2 regions of the Thermoanaerobacterium calidifontis genome follow, and region 2 is predicted to be linked to the other one. Evidence: riboswitches for the same ligand, from Rfam matches in the RefSeq annotation. Region 2 holds a riboswitch; the other holds the start of a gene.

Region 1 (5,039 bases), 970 kb from region 2:
ATTGTCCATTGGGAACAGTTTTAGGATTGATAAGTAAAGTCGCCGGGCAAAAAATAACTACAAATAATTCAAAATGTATCCAATGCGGACAATGCAACGAATCATGTCCAATGAGTATAGACATAAAAAGTGCAGCATATTACGGTAAAGATGTCTCTGATATAAGGTGTGTAGGGTGCGGCCATTGTGTTGATGCATGTCCTACAAAAACATTATCTTATACAACGAAAGTTTTAAGTATATTAAAAAAGAAAACTAAAAAATCGTCTATTGTACAAATTTGACAATTATTAGTTGGCATATTAAACTAATGTTAGAGATACATCAATCATTAGCAGTAATTGTTTTGATTTATATTTGGGGGGATTTTTTTGAGGCTTATAAAGAGATTTGCGTCGTATTACAAGCCACATATATGGCTTTTTATCCTTGACATGGTGTGTGCATTTTTTATATCTGCTTCAGATTTGGTTTTTCCTATGGTTACAAGAAATGTGATAAATAACGTCATACCTAACAAGGATTTTAACCTTATATACAGGTTCGCAATTTTATTAGCTATAATGTACTTTGGAAGGATGATACTTGAATACATAGTAGGATACTATGGCCATGTTTTAGGTGTAAGCATAGAGTACGATATGAGAAAAGATGCTTTTTCACATCTTCAGAAACTTTCTATGAACTATTATGACAACACAAAGACAGGTTATATAATGTCAAGGGTTGTCAATGACTTAAATGAGATAGCAGAAGTAGCACATCATGGTCCAGAGGACCTTTTTTTGTCTATCATAAGGATAATAGGCACATTCATACTTTTGCTTACAATTGATGTGAGGCTGACACTGGTTGTATTTACCATAATACCTTTTATGTTTATATACATGTATATTTACAACAATAAGTTTGAAATTATATGGAAAAATGTCCGTGAAACGCAGGCACAGATGAATGCCACATTAGAAGAAAGCATTACAGGCATAAGGGTCGTCAAATCATTTGTAAGGGAAAAATTTGAGAACCTAAAATTCGATAATAAAAGCTCCATGTATAAAAGTGCCAGGTCAAAAGCGGTTAAGCATATTGGCATATTTGATTCTAGTGTAAATTTTCTTTCTAATATATCAGTTGTGATTACTCTTGCAGCAGGTGGCTACTTTATATCAAAAGGCCTCATAAATACAGGTGACTTAGTGGCATACATAATATACATTAGCCAGTTTTTGCAACCTTTGACTGTTCTTTTGCGGTTTATAGAGCAGTACCAGCAGGGTATGGCTGGCTTTAGGCGGTTTGTAGAGCTTATGGATACAGAGCCAGAGATAGCAGATAAAAAAGATGCGATAGAGTTAAAAGATGTGAAAGGCGATATTGAGTTTGACAATGTCACATTCAGCTACGACAATAAAAGAGAAGTACTGTCAGGAATCAATCTTAAGATAAAACATGGAGAGACAGTGGCAATAGTAGGGCCCTCAGGTGCAGGTAAAACCACACTTCTAAGCCTTATACCGAGGTTTTATGAGATAGATGCAGGCTCCATAAAAATTGACGGTATAGATATAAGGGATGTGAAGCTATCATCGCTTAGAGAAAATATAGGCATTGTCCAGCAAGATGTATTTTTGTTTTCGGGCACGATAAAAGAAAACATTGCATACGGCAAATTAGATGCTACTGACGAAGAAATAATCAATGCAGCCAAAGCTGCAAATGCCCATGACTTCATAATGGAGCTAAAAGATGGTTATGATACGTATATTGGCGAAAGAGGCGTTAAATTGTCTGGCGGACAAAAGCAGAGAATATCTATTGCAAGGATGTTCTTAAAAAATCCTCCAATACTTATACTTGATGAAGCGACATCATCGCTTGACAATAAAAGTGAATCGATTATTCAGCAGTCTATTGAAAATCTATCGAAAAACAGGACTACCCTCATAATCGCCCACAGATTGGGCACCATTAGAAATGCTAAGCGTATAATAGTGCTTACTGAAAATGGAATAGAAGAGGAAGGTACACATGAGGAGCTTATGAATAGGAAGGGCGTGTACTATAATCTGTACAGCTATCAACAGGAAAATTTGACGATATGGTGAAATATCCTGTACAAGTCAGATAATTTGTGTTAAAATAAAGTAAAAGTAAATATTTTTGTCTGGGGAGCTGGGGTGATAGCCCGGCTGAGAGTTAGCAGCTATTTCTGCTATGACCCATAACCTGATCTGGATAATGCCGGCGTAGGGAGTACATTGGACTTTGAGTGTGCTTATCCGGCACACTTTTTTCATTTTGTATTTCCTCAAGGCATACAAAAAAGGAGGAATCGATGTGAAGAAGTTGCTTACGATTGCAGGCTCTGACAGCATTGGCGGTGCTGGCATAGAGGCAGATTTAAAGACGTTTTGCGCTCTTGGAGTATACGGCATGTGCGTCATTACGGCAGTGACGGCGCAGAACACGGTAGGTGTCTTTGATGTAAGAGAGATGGATGCTGATATCATCAAAAAGCAGATAGATTGCGTATTTGATGATACGGCGGTAGATGCTGTAAAGATAGGTATGGTATCAAGCCAAGATATCATTGACGCTATTGCATCATCACTTAAAAGATGGAATCCAAAAAACGTCGTGTTAGACCCTGTCATGATATCAAAAAGCGGATATTACCTTCTAAAAGAAGACGCCATAGACGCATTAAAGACAAAACTTTTGCCTATGGCAGATATCATTACTCCAAATATACCGGAGGCGTGTGAGCTTACTGGAATGAATATTGAGGGAATTGATGACATGAAGGAGGCTGCTAAAAAAATCATCGATATGGGTGTAAAAGCTGTCGTTGTAAAAGGTGGTCATTCTTTAGAAAATGCTACTGATGTATTCTACGATGGAAGTGAATTTTTACTTTTGCCACAGGAGAGGATCGACACCAAAAATACACATGGAACAGGATGCACTTACTCATCTGCAATAGCTTCGTACCTTGGTAGAGGATTAAGCTTGAAAGATGCAGTAATAAACGCAAAAAGTTACATAACAGAGGCTATTAAAAATTCTCTTGAGATAGGTAAAGGTGTAGGACCTGTAGGACATTTAGTAGATCTTTATAAGAAAGCAGGTATTGACTATGAAGATTAAAAACTCAACGCTTTTTTTAATATGGGCAGGTGCGGCCATATCCATTGCAGAGGTTTTTACTGGTTCGTATTTTGCACCATTAGGCTTAACTAAAGGAATTTTAAGCATATTGTTAGGTCACATCATTGGCACTCTGTTTTTTGCTTTAGGAGGGCTTATGTCCTTTAGAGTTAAGAAACCTGCGATAGAGTCCACAAAAGGTGTCCTGGGCGAGAAAGGCATGGTATTTATAGGGCTTTTAAATGTGCTTCAATTGGTTGGCTGGACGGCTGTAATGATAATACAGTCTGCAAAGGCTTTCAACGGTGCTATAGGCATGTCTACTGCTATTGGAATTTTTGTCGTTGGCATATCTGTTTTATTGTGGACATTATTCTTTGACAATGAAGCTTACTGGATAAACGATATTGCTGTTGTGCTTTTATTTATCTTGACTATATTTGTTGTATTGTATTTGAAGGCGGGAAAGGTTGGATATGTAGCCGGAGACATGAGCTTCAGCGGTGCAGTGGAACTTGCCGTTGCTATGCCTGTATCATGGCTTCCACTGGTAGGAGATTACACTATAAATGCTAAGGATGGAAAGTCCAGTTTTATATATACATTCGCAGGATATTTCATAGCAAGCTGCTTCATGTATTTTATAGGGCTTTATGTGGCTTTGAAAACAGGCGGAAAAGACATAATCTCATATTTTGCATCAATAAAAACGGGAATTGTACCGCTTCTTATTATACTTTTGTCGACGGTTACAACGACTTTTATGGATGTGTATTCCGCTGCCATTTCAACACTTTCTATTGTAAAAGCTAAATTAAGCAGAAAAAGTCTGCTTATTATATATTCCATTGTGGGGATTATTGCCGCATATTTGTTCCCAATGGATAATTACCAAAACTTTTTGTACGCCATAGGAAGTGTATTTATTCCCGCATATACGGTTGTATTTGAAGATTTCTTTTTGATGAAAAGCAAAAGCCATAGCTTCTTAAATGTGCCTGCCACGATTTCTTTTGCAGTAGGTACGATATTCTACAATTATCTTACGTATTTTGGTACAAATCTATCAAAATGGTTTATAACGCCCACAATAGGTACGATTATTTTGACTGCTGTAATCTATCCAATTATGAAATCTTTAAATAAGAGAGAGGAGAAAATTTATGGTTGAAGAAGCAATAAAAGTTTTAGAAAGATTAAAAGAAGAAGTGCCGCTTGTCCACGCTATAACAAACTACGTCGTAATAAACGATAATGCCAATGCACTACTAAGTATAGGGGCATCTCCTGCGATGGTAATGTCACCGGACGAAGCGTACGATTTTACAGCAATTTCGAATGCTTTGTACGTAAATATAGGTACTATCAATAATGAAACTAAAGAGACAATAATCAATTCTGTAGTGTCGGCGAGAGACCACAAAAAACCAGTTGTTTTAGACCCTGTAGGATGTGCTGCTATAAAAAGCAGGGTTGATTTTGTAAACATGCTTTTAAAGATAGGTGATATAAGCATTATCAAGGGAAACGGCGGTGAGATAAATGCTTTATCAGGTGAAAGTGCAAATGTGAAAGGTGTAGATTCTTTAGATGACAGTGGAAATGTTGATTCTTGTGTAAAACTTGCAAAGTTAACAAATACGGTTGTCGTGTCGACAGGAAAAGAAGACTATATAAGCGATGGGAAAAGAGTAGTAAAAGTTAAAAATGGTACACATTTATTTACAAAGATAACAGGTGCAGGATGTACTTTAGGCGCAATAATGGCGGCTACGTCTGCATGCAGCCATGACAAAGTGGTATCGTCATTGGCTGCCCTTCTTATCATGAATATAGCAGGGGAATTGGCGGAAAAAGAGTGCAACTTGCCTGGGACATTTAGGACAAAATTT
Region 2 (5,039 bases):
GTGATATAAATGGCATAAGAAGACTTGATACGATTTTCCTCCAAAATGGTGATACAGAAGATATTTATTACAAAAGACTCCGTGAAAAAGTAAAATTCGTTTTGATGGAATGTAAAGATGGCTGGGATACCTGCTTCTGCGTCTCTATGAACTCCAATAAAACAGATAACTATAGTCTAGCGATAAGATTTAATAATGATAATGTAATGGTTGACGTTAAAGATGATGAATTTATTGACATATTTAAAGATAAGAAAGAAATAGATTTTAAGCCTGAATTCGTAAAATCAAATCCGAAGGTTGTCCATGTTCCAGAAATAGATAATACAGATCTACTTAAAAAAGTATATGATTTTGACATGTGGGAAAGCTTTAATTCCCGCTGTATAAGCTGCGGTGCTTGTACTGCTGCTTGCATAACATGTAGCTGTTTTAATACAGTTGATTTAATTTACAGTGAAAATGCAAATGTTGGCGAAAGAAGAAGAGTGCAGGCAAGCTGTATGCACAAGGATTTTACAGAGATGGCGGGTGGTCATGTATTTAGAAAAACTGCCGGTGAAATGATGAGATTCCGTACACTTCATAAAGTATATGATTATAAAGCTCGCTTTAAAACGGAAAACATGTGTGTCGGTTGTGGTCGCTGTGATGAAAGATGTCCAGAGTTAATATCCTTTTCGACAACGATAAATCGCTTATACGATGAAGTTGAAAAGTTGAAGTCGGGTAAAGGAGGCAGCATAAATGAATAATATTTTCATGCCTAAGCCATATAAGATACTTGAAATAGTTCATGAGACGAATTTGGAATACACATTTAGAGTTGAAGTTGATGTAAAAGCAGAGCATGGGCAGTTCTTTCAGATTTCCATTCCAAAGATAGGTGAAGCACCTATATCGATAAGCGCTATGGGTGACAATTGGATGGAATTTACTATAAGAAAAGTAGGAAAAGTAACAAATGAGATATTTAACTTATCTCCTGGCGATAAGATATTCATGAGAGGACCTTATGGTAATTCATTCCCTGTTAACAAATATAAAGGAAAAGACTTAGTTGTTATAGCTGGTGGTACAGGTGTATCGCCTGTTAGAAGCTTACTTAAGTATTTTTATGATAATTCGGAAGAAATAAAATCACTACACTTTATAGCAGGTTTTAAAGATGAAAATAGCGTCTTGTTTAAAGACGATTTAAATAATTTTAAGACAAAATTTAACACTATATATACTCTTGATAAGAAAAAAGTCGATGGATTTGAAGTTGGCTTGGTTACAGAGCATATAAGTAAAATACCATTTGATAGCTTTGATGATTACAATGTCATTGTCGTTGGTCCGCCAGTAATGATGCATTTTACAGCATTAGAATTATTGAAAAATGGGGTACCAGAAGATAAAATTTGGGTTTCCTTTGAGAGAAAAATGTCTTGCGGAATTGGAAAATGTGGTCACTGCAAGATAAACGAGACGTATGTTTGCCTCGAAGGTCCTGTGTTTAACTACACAAAAGCGAAGGATTTACTTGATTAAATGTGGAGGTGTATGTAATGAACTATGATATAGATGTAAAAAAAGTCCGCAGAAATTGTTACAGGCAATCGAAAGTCCGCGGTGAATTCATGCTGCAGATGCGCGTTCCAGGCGGTGTAATGGATGCTAAATATCTGTCATATGTAGAACATATTGCAAAAACATGGGGAAATGGACAATTTCATCTTGGCGTTAGACAAACTTTATCAATACCTGGAATAAAGTATGAATATATCGATGAAGTCAATAAGTATATAAAGACGTTCATTAAAGAGATAGAAGTAGACCTTTGTGGTGTTGACATGGAAGTAGATGACAATGGATATCCAACGATAGGTTCTAGAAACATTATGGCTTGCATAGGAAATAAACATTGCATAAAGGCAAATATAGACACAACATTACTTGCAAGAAAAATTGAAAAAATCATCTTTCCAAGTGATTATCATATAAAAGTAAGCATAGCCGGATGTCCTAATGACTGTGCAAAGGCTCATTTCAACGATTTTGGAATTATAGGCATTACAAAAACAGAATATGATTACGATCGTTGTATAGGATGTAAGAAATGTATCGAGGCTTGTAAACAACATGCTACAGGTGTTTTATACATGGTAAATGGAAAAATCGAGAAAGATTCGTGCTGCTGTGTTGGCTGTGGTGAGTGTGCACTTGTATGTCCCACAGGTGCTTGGTCTAGAAATCCTAAGAAATTCTACAGAGTCCTCATTGGTGGTAGAACCGGAAAACAGACACCTCGCATGGGAAAGATTTTCTTAAATTGGGTAACAGAAGATGTAGTGCTGGGCATACTTAAAAATTGGCAAGATTTCTCAGCAGAGGTATTGAATCATAAACCAGTATATCTCCATGGAGGTCACTTGATAGACAGGGCTGGATACAATAAATTTAAAGAGCTTATATTAAAGGGTGTAGAATTAAACCCTGAAGCTATGGTTGCAGATAGAATATTTTGGTCAGAAACTGAATACAGGTCAAACATAAATGTTAAGCCTGTTTGTGAATGTTAAATAATTAGATTTTTAATCCCGATTACCTTTACAATTTTAGAGTTTTAAAGTATAATTAGATTAAATTTAATACTTGTGAAATTAGTTTGCGGGGGAACCATTTTGGTTGAGAAGGTAAAACCTGACCCTTAGAACCTGATGTAGTTAATACTACCGTAGGGAAGCAAGCTTTTGATTATAAAGCTTTACCATGCGGTAAGGCTTTTTTTATTCAATATTTTCGAATATAACCTTCTTCCTCCCTTCATTTTACAAGTATCAAAACAAAATAATTTATGAAAGGATGACTGCGATGAATTACACTACACAATTAGATGCAGCAAAAAAAGGAATTATTACAGAAGAGATGAATGTTGTGGCAGCAAAAGAAGACATTGAAGTGGATTTATTGCTGAGCAAGGTAGCTTCTGGTGAAGTAGTCATACCAGCAAATAAAAACCATGAAGCACTTAGTCCAGAAGGCGTAGGGACAGGGCTTAGAACAAAAATAAACGTAAACTTAGGTGTATCAAGGGACTGCAACAATGTAGATGCAGAATTAGAAAAGGCAAAAAAGGCGATAGAAATGAAAGCAGAGTCTATCATGGATTTAAGTTCATATGGCAAAACTTTCGAATTTAGAAACAGATTGATAGGCATTTCTACAGCCATGATAGGTACTGTTCCAGTATATGATGCTGTAGGATATTATGACAAAGATTTAAAAGACATTACTCCTTCAGAATTTATAAAGATCGTCGAAAGGCATGCACAAGACGGTGTTGATTTTATGACTATCCATGCAGGCATCAACAGAGAGACGGCGGAAATTTTCAAAAGAAATGAAAGACTTCTAAATATCGTTTCTCGCGGAGGCTCTTTGTTATATACGTGGATGGAATTAAATGATAAGGAAAATCCTTTTTATGAGTATTTTGATGATATTCTTGACATATGTGCTGAGTACGATGTAACGATAAGCCTTGGCGATGCATTGAGGCCAGGCTGCATAAATGATTCCACAGATGCATGCCAAATAAAAGAGCTTATAACCCTTGGAGAATTAGCAAAAAGAGCTTATGAAAGGAATGTTCAAGTGATTATTGAGGGACCTGGTCATATGAGGCTGAATGAAATCGAAGCAAATGTTTTGTTGGAGAAAAAGCTATGTAATGGTGCGCCGTTTTATGTATTGGGGCCAATCGTAACAGATATTGCACCTGGATATGATCATATTACAAGTGCAATTGGTGGTGCAATTGCTGCAGCAAGTGGAGCGGATTTCCTGTGTTATGTAACACCAGCGGAACATCTGAGACTTCCAACGATTGAAGATATGAAGGAAGGCATCATTGCTTCTAAAATAGCTGCCCATGCAGCGGATCTGGCAAAAGGTATACGCAATGCAGAAAAATGGGATAATGATATGTCTTATGCCAGGAGAAAGCTTGATTGGGATGAAATGTTTAGATTAGCTATAGATCCTGAAAAGGCGAGAAGGTACAGGAGTGAATCTCTACCACATGATAGTGAAACATGTACAATGTGTGGAAATATGTGTGCTGTGAGAAACATGAATAGAGTTATTACAGGAGAAGATATAAGCCTGTTAAAGTAGGATTTTTAAAAATTGGGAGGATTGTAAATGAATATAAAAAAGATTACTTATTCAGCTATGCTGATTGCAATCGGTGTAGTTTTTGCGAATTTTGTATTTTTCCCTGTAGGTGTTTCGAAAACGACCCCTATACAGCATATAATTAATGTCATATCTGCAGTGACACTTGGCCCAGGATATGCAGTACTAATTGCGTTTTCAATATCCATAATCAGAAACATAATGGGCACTGGAACACTATTGGCTTTTCCAGGTAGCATGATTGGCGCTTTATTGGCAGGAATTTTATATAAATTGACAGGGAAAAAGATTTTAGCTGCATTAGGGGAGGTTTTTGGTACAGGGATAATAGGAGGCCTTGTGGCATTTCCAATAGCCAAATACATCATTGGTAAAGATGTGGGAGCATTTTTCTTTGTAACTCCATTTTTAATAAATACAGTGACAGGAAGCATCATAGCCCTTATTTTGCTTGAGGTTTTGGATAAGTCGAAAAAGGTCTATAAATAAAATATGGTAATTCGGTAAATTCCTAATTTTGTGATATAATGAACTTACAATCAAATAATAACAAATAATAATAAAAAGGGGGCTATAGTATGCCTGATTTTGGTACTCCATTTGCTGGACTTGCAAATAAAAACAAAATTACACATGAGGAGCTTATAAGAGCTATACGATTTATGGTGGCAGCAGAGTATGAGGCTATACAGTTATACATGCAGCTAGCAGAGTCTACAGACAATAAATTAGCAAAGGATGTTTTAGTAGATATAGCAAACGAAGAAAGAGTGCATGCCGGAGAATTTTTGAGACTTTTGAAGGAATTATCTCCAGATGAAGAAAAACTGTATGAAGAAGGAGCAAAAGAAGTA

Evidence for each region. A riboswitch is a leader RNA that binds a small molecule or an ion and turns the genes downstream of it on or off. The one in region 2 is predicted to bind thiamine pyrophosphate.
Region 1: linked by a shared signal. The riboswitch ahead of thiD (bifunctional hydroxymethylpyrimidine kinase/phosphomethylpyrimidine kinase) and the one ahead of thiC (phosphomethylpyrimidine synthase ThiC) in region 2 are both predicted to bind thiamine pyrophosphate.

Annotation. Positions count from the first base shown of each region.
Region 1 covers NZ_AP042436.1:1,822,891-1,827,929, reverse strand. Annotated here, with positions in the region: gene ACZ42G_RS09570 (4Fe-4S binding protein) at 1-284, shown strand, start outside; gene ACZ42G_RS09565 (ABC transporter ATP-binding protein) at 372-2,105, shown strand; TPP riboswitch at 2,156-2,271, shown strand; gene thiD (bifunctional hydroxymethylpyrimidine kinase/phosphomethylpyrimidine kinase) at 2,338-3,147, shown strand; gene cytX (putative hydroxymethylpyrimidine transporter CytX) at 3,137-4,318, shown strand; gene thiM (hydroxyethylthiazole kinase) at 4,311-5,039, shown strand, end outside.
Region 2 covers NZ_AP042436.1:856,663-861,701, forward strand. Annotated here, with positions in the region: gene asrA (anaerobic sulfite reductase subunit AsrA) at 1-755, shown strand, start outside; gene asrB (anaerobic sulfite reductase subunit AsrB) at 748-1,536, shown strand; gene asrC (sulfite reductase subunit C) at 1,554-2,567, shown strand; TPP riboswitch at 2,648-2,747, shown strand; gene thiC (phosphomethylpyrimidine synthase ThiC) at 2,860-4,164, shown strand; gene thiW (energy coupling factor transporter S component ThiW) at 4,192-4,674, shown strand; gene ACZ42G_RS04325 (ferritin family protein) at 4,764-5,039, shown strand, end outside.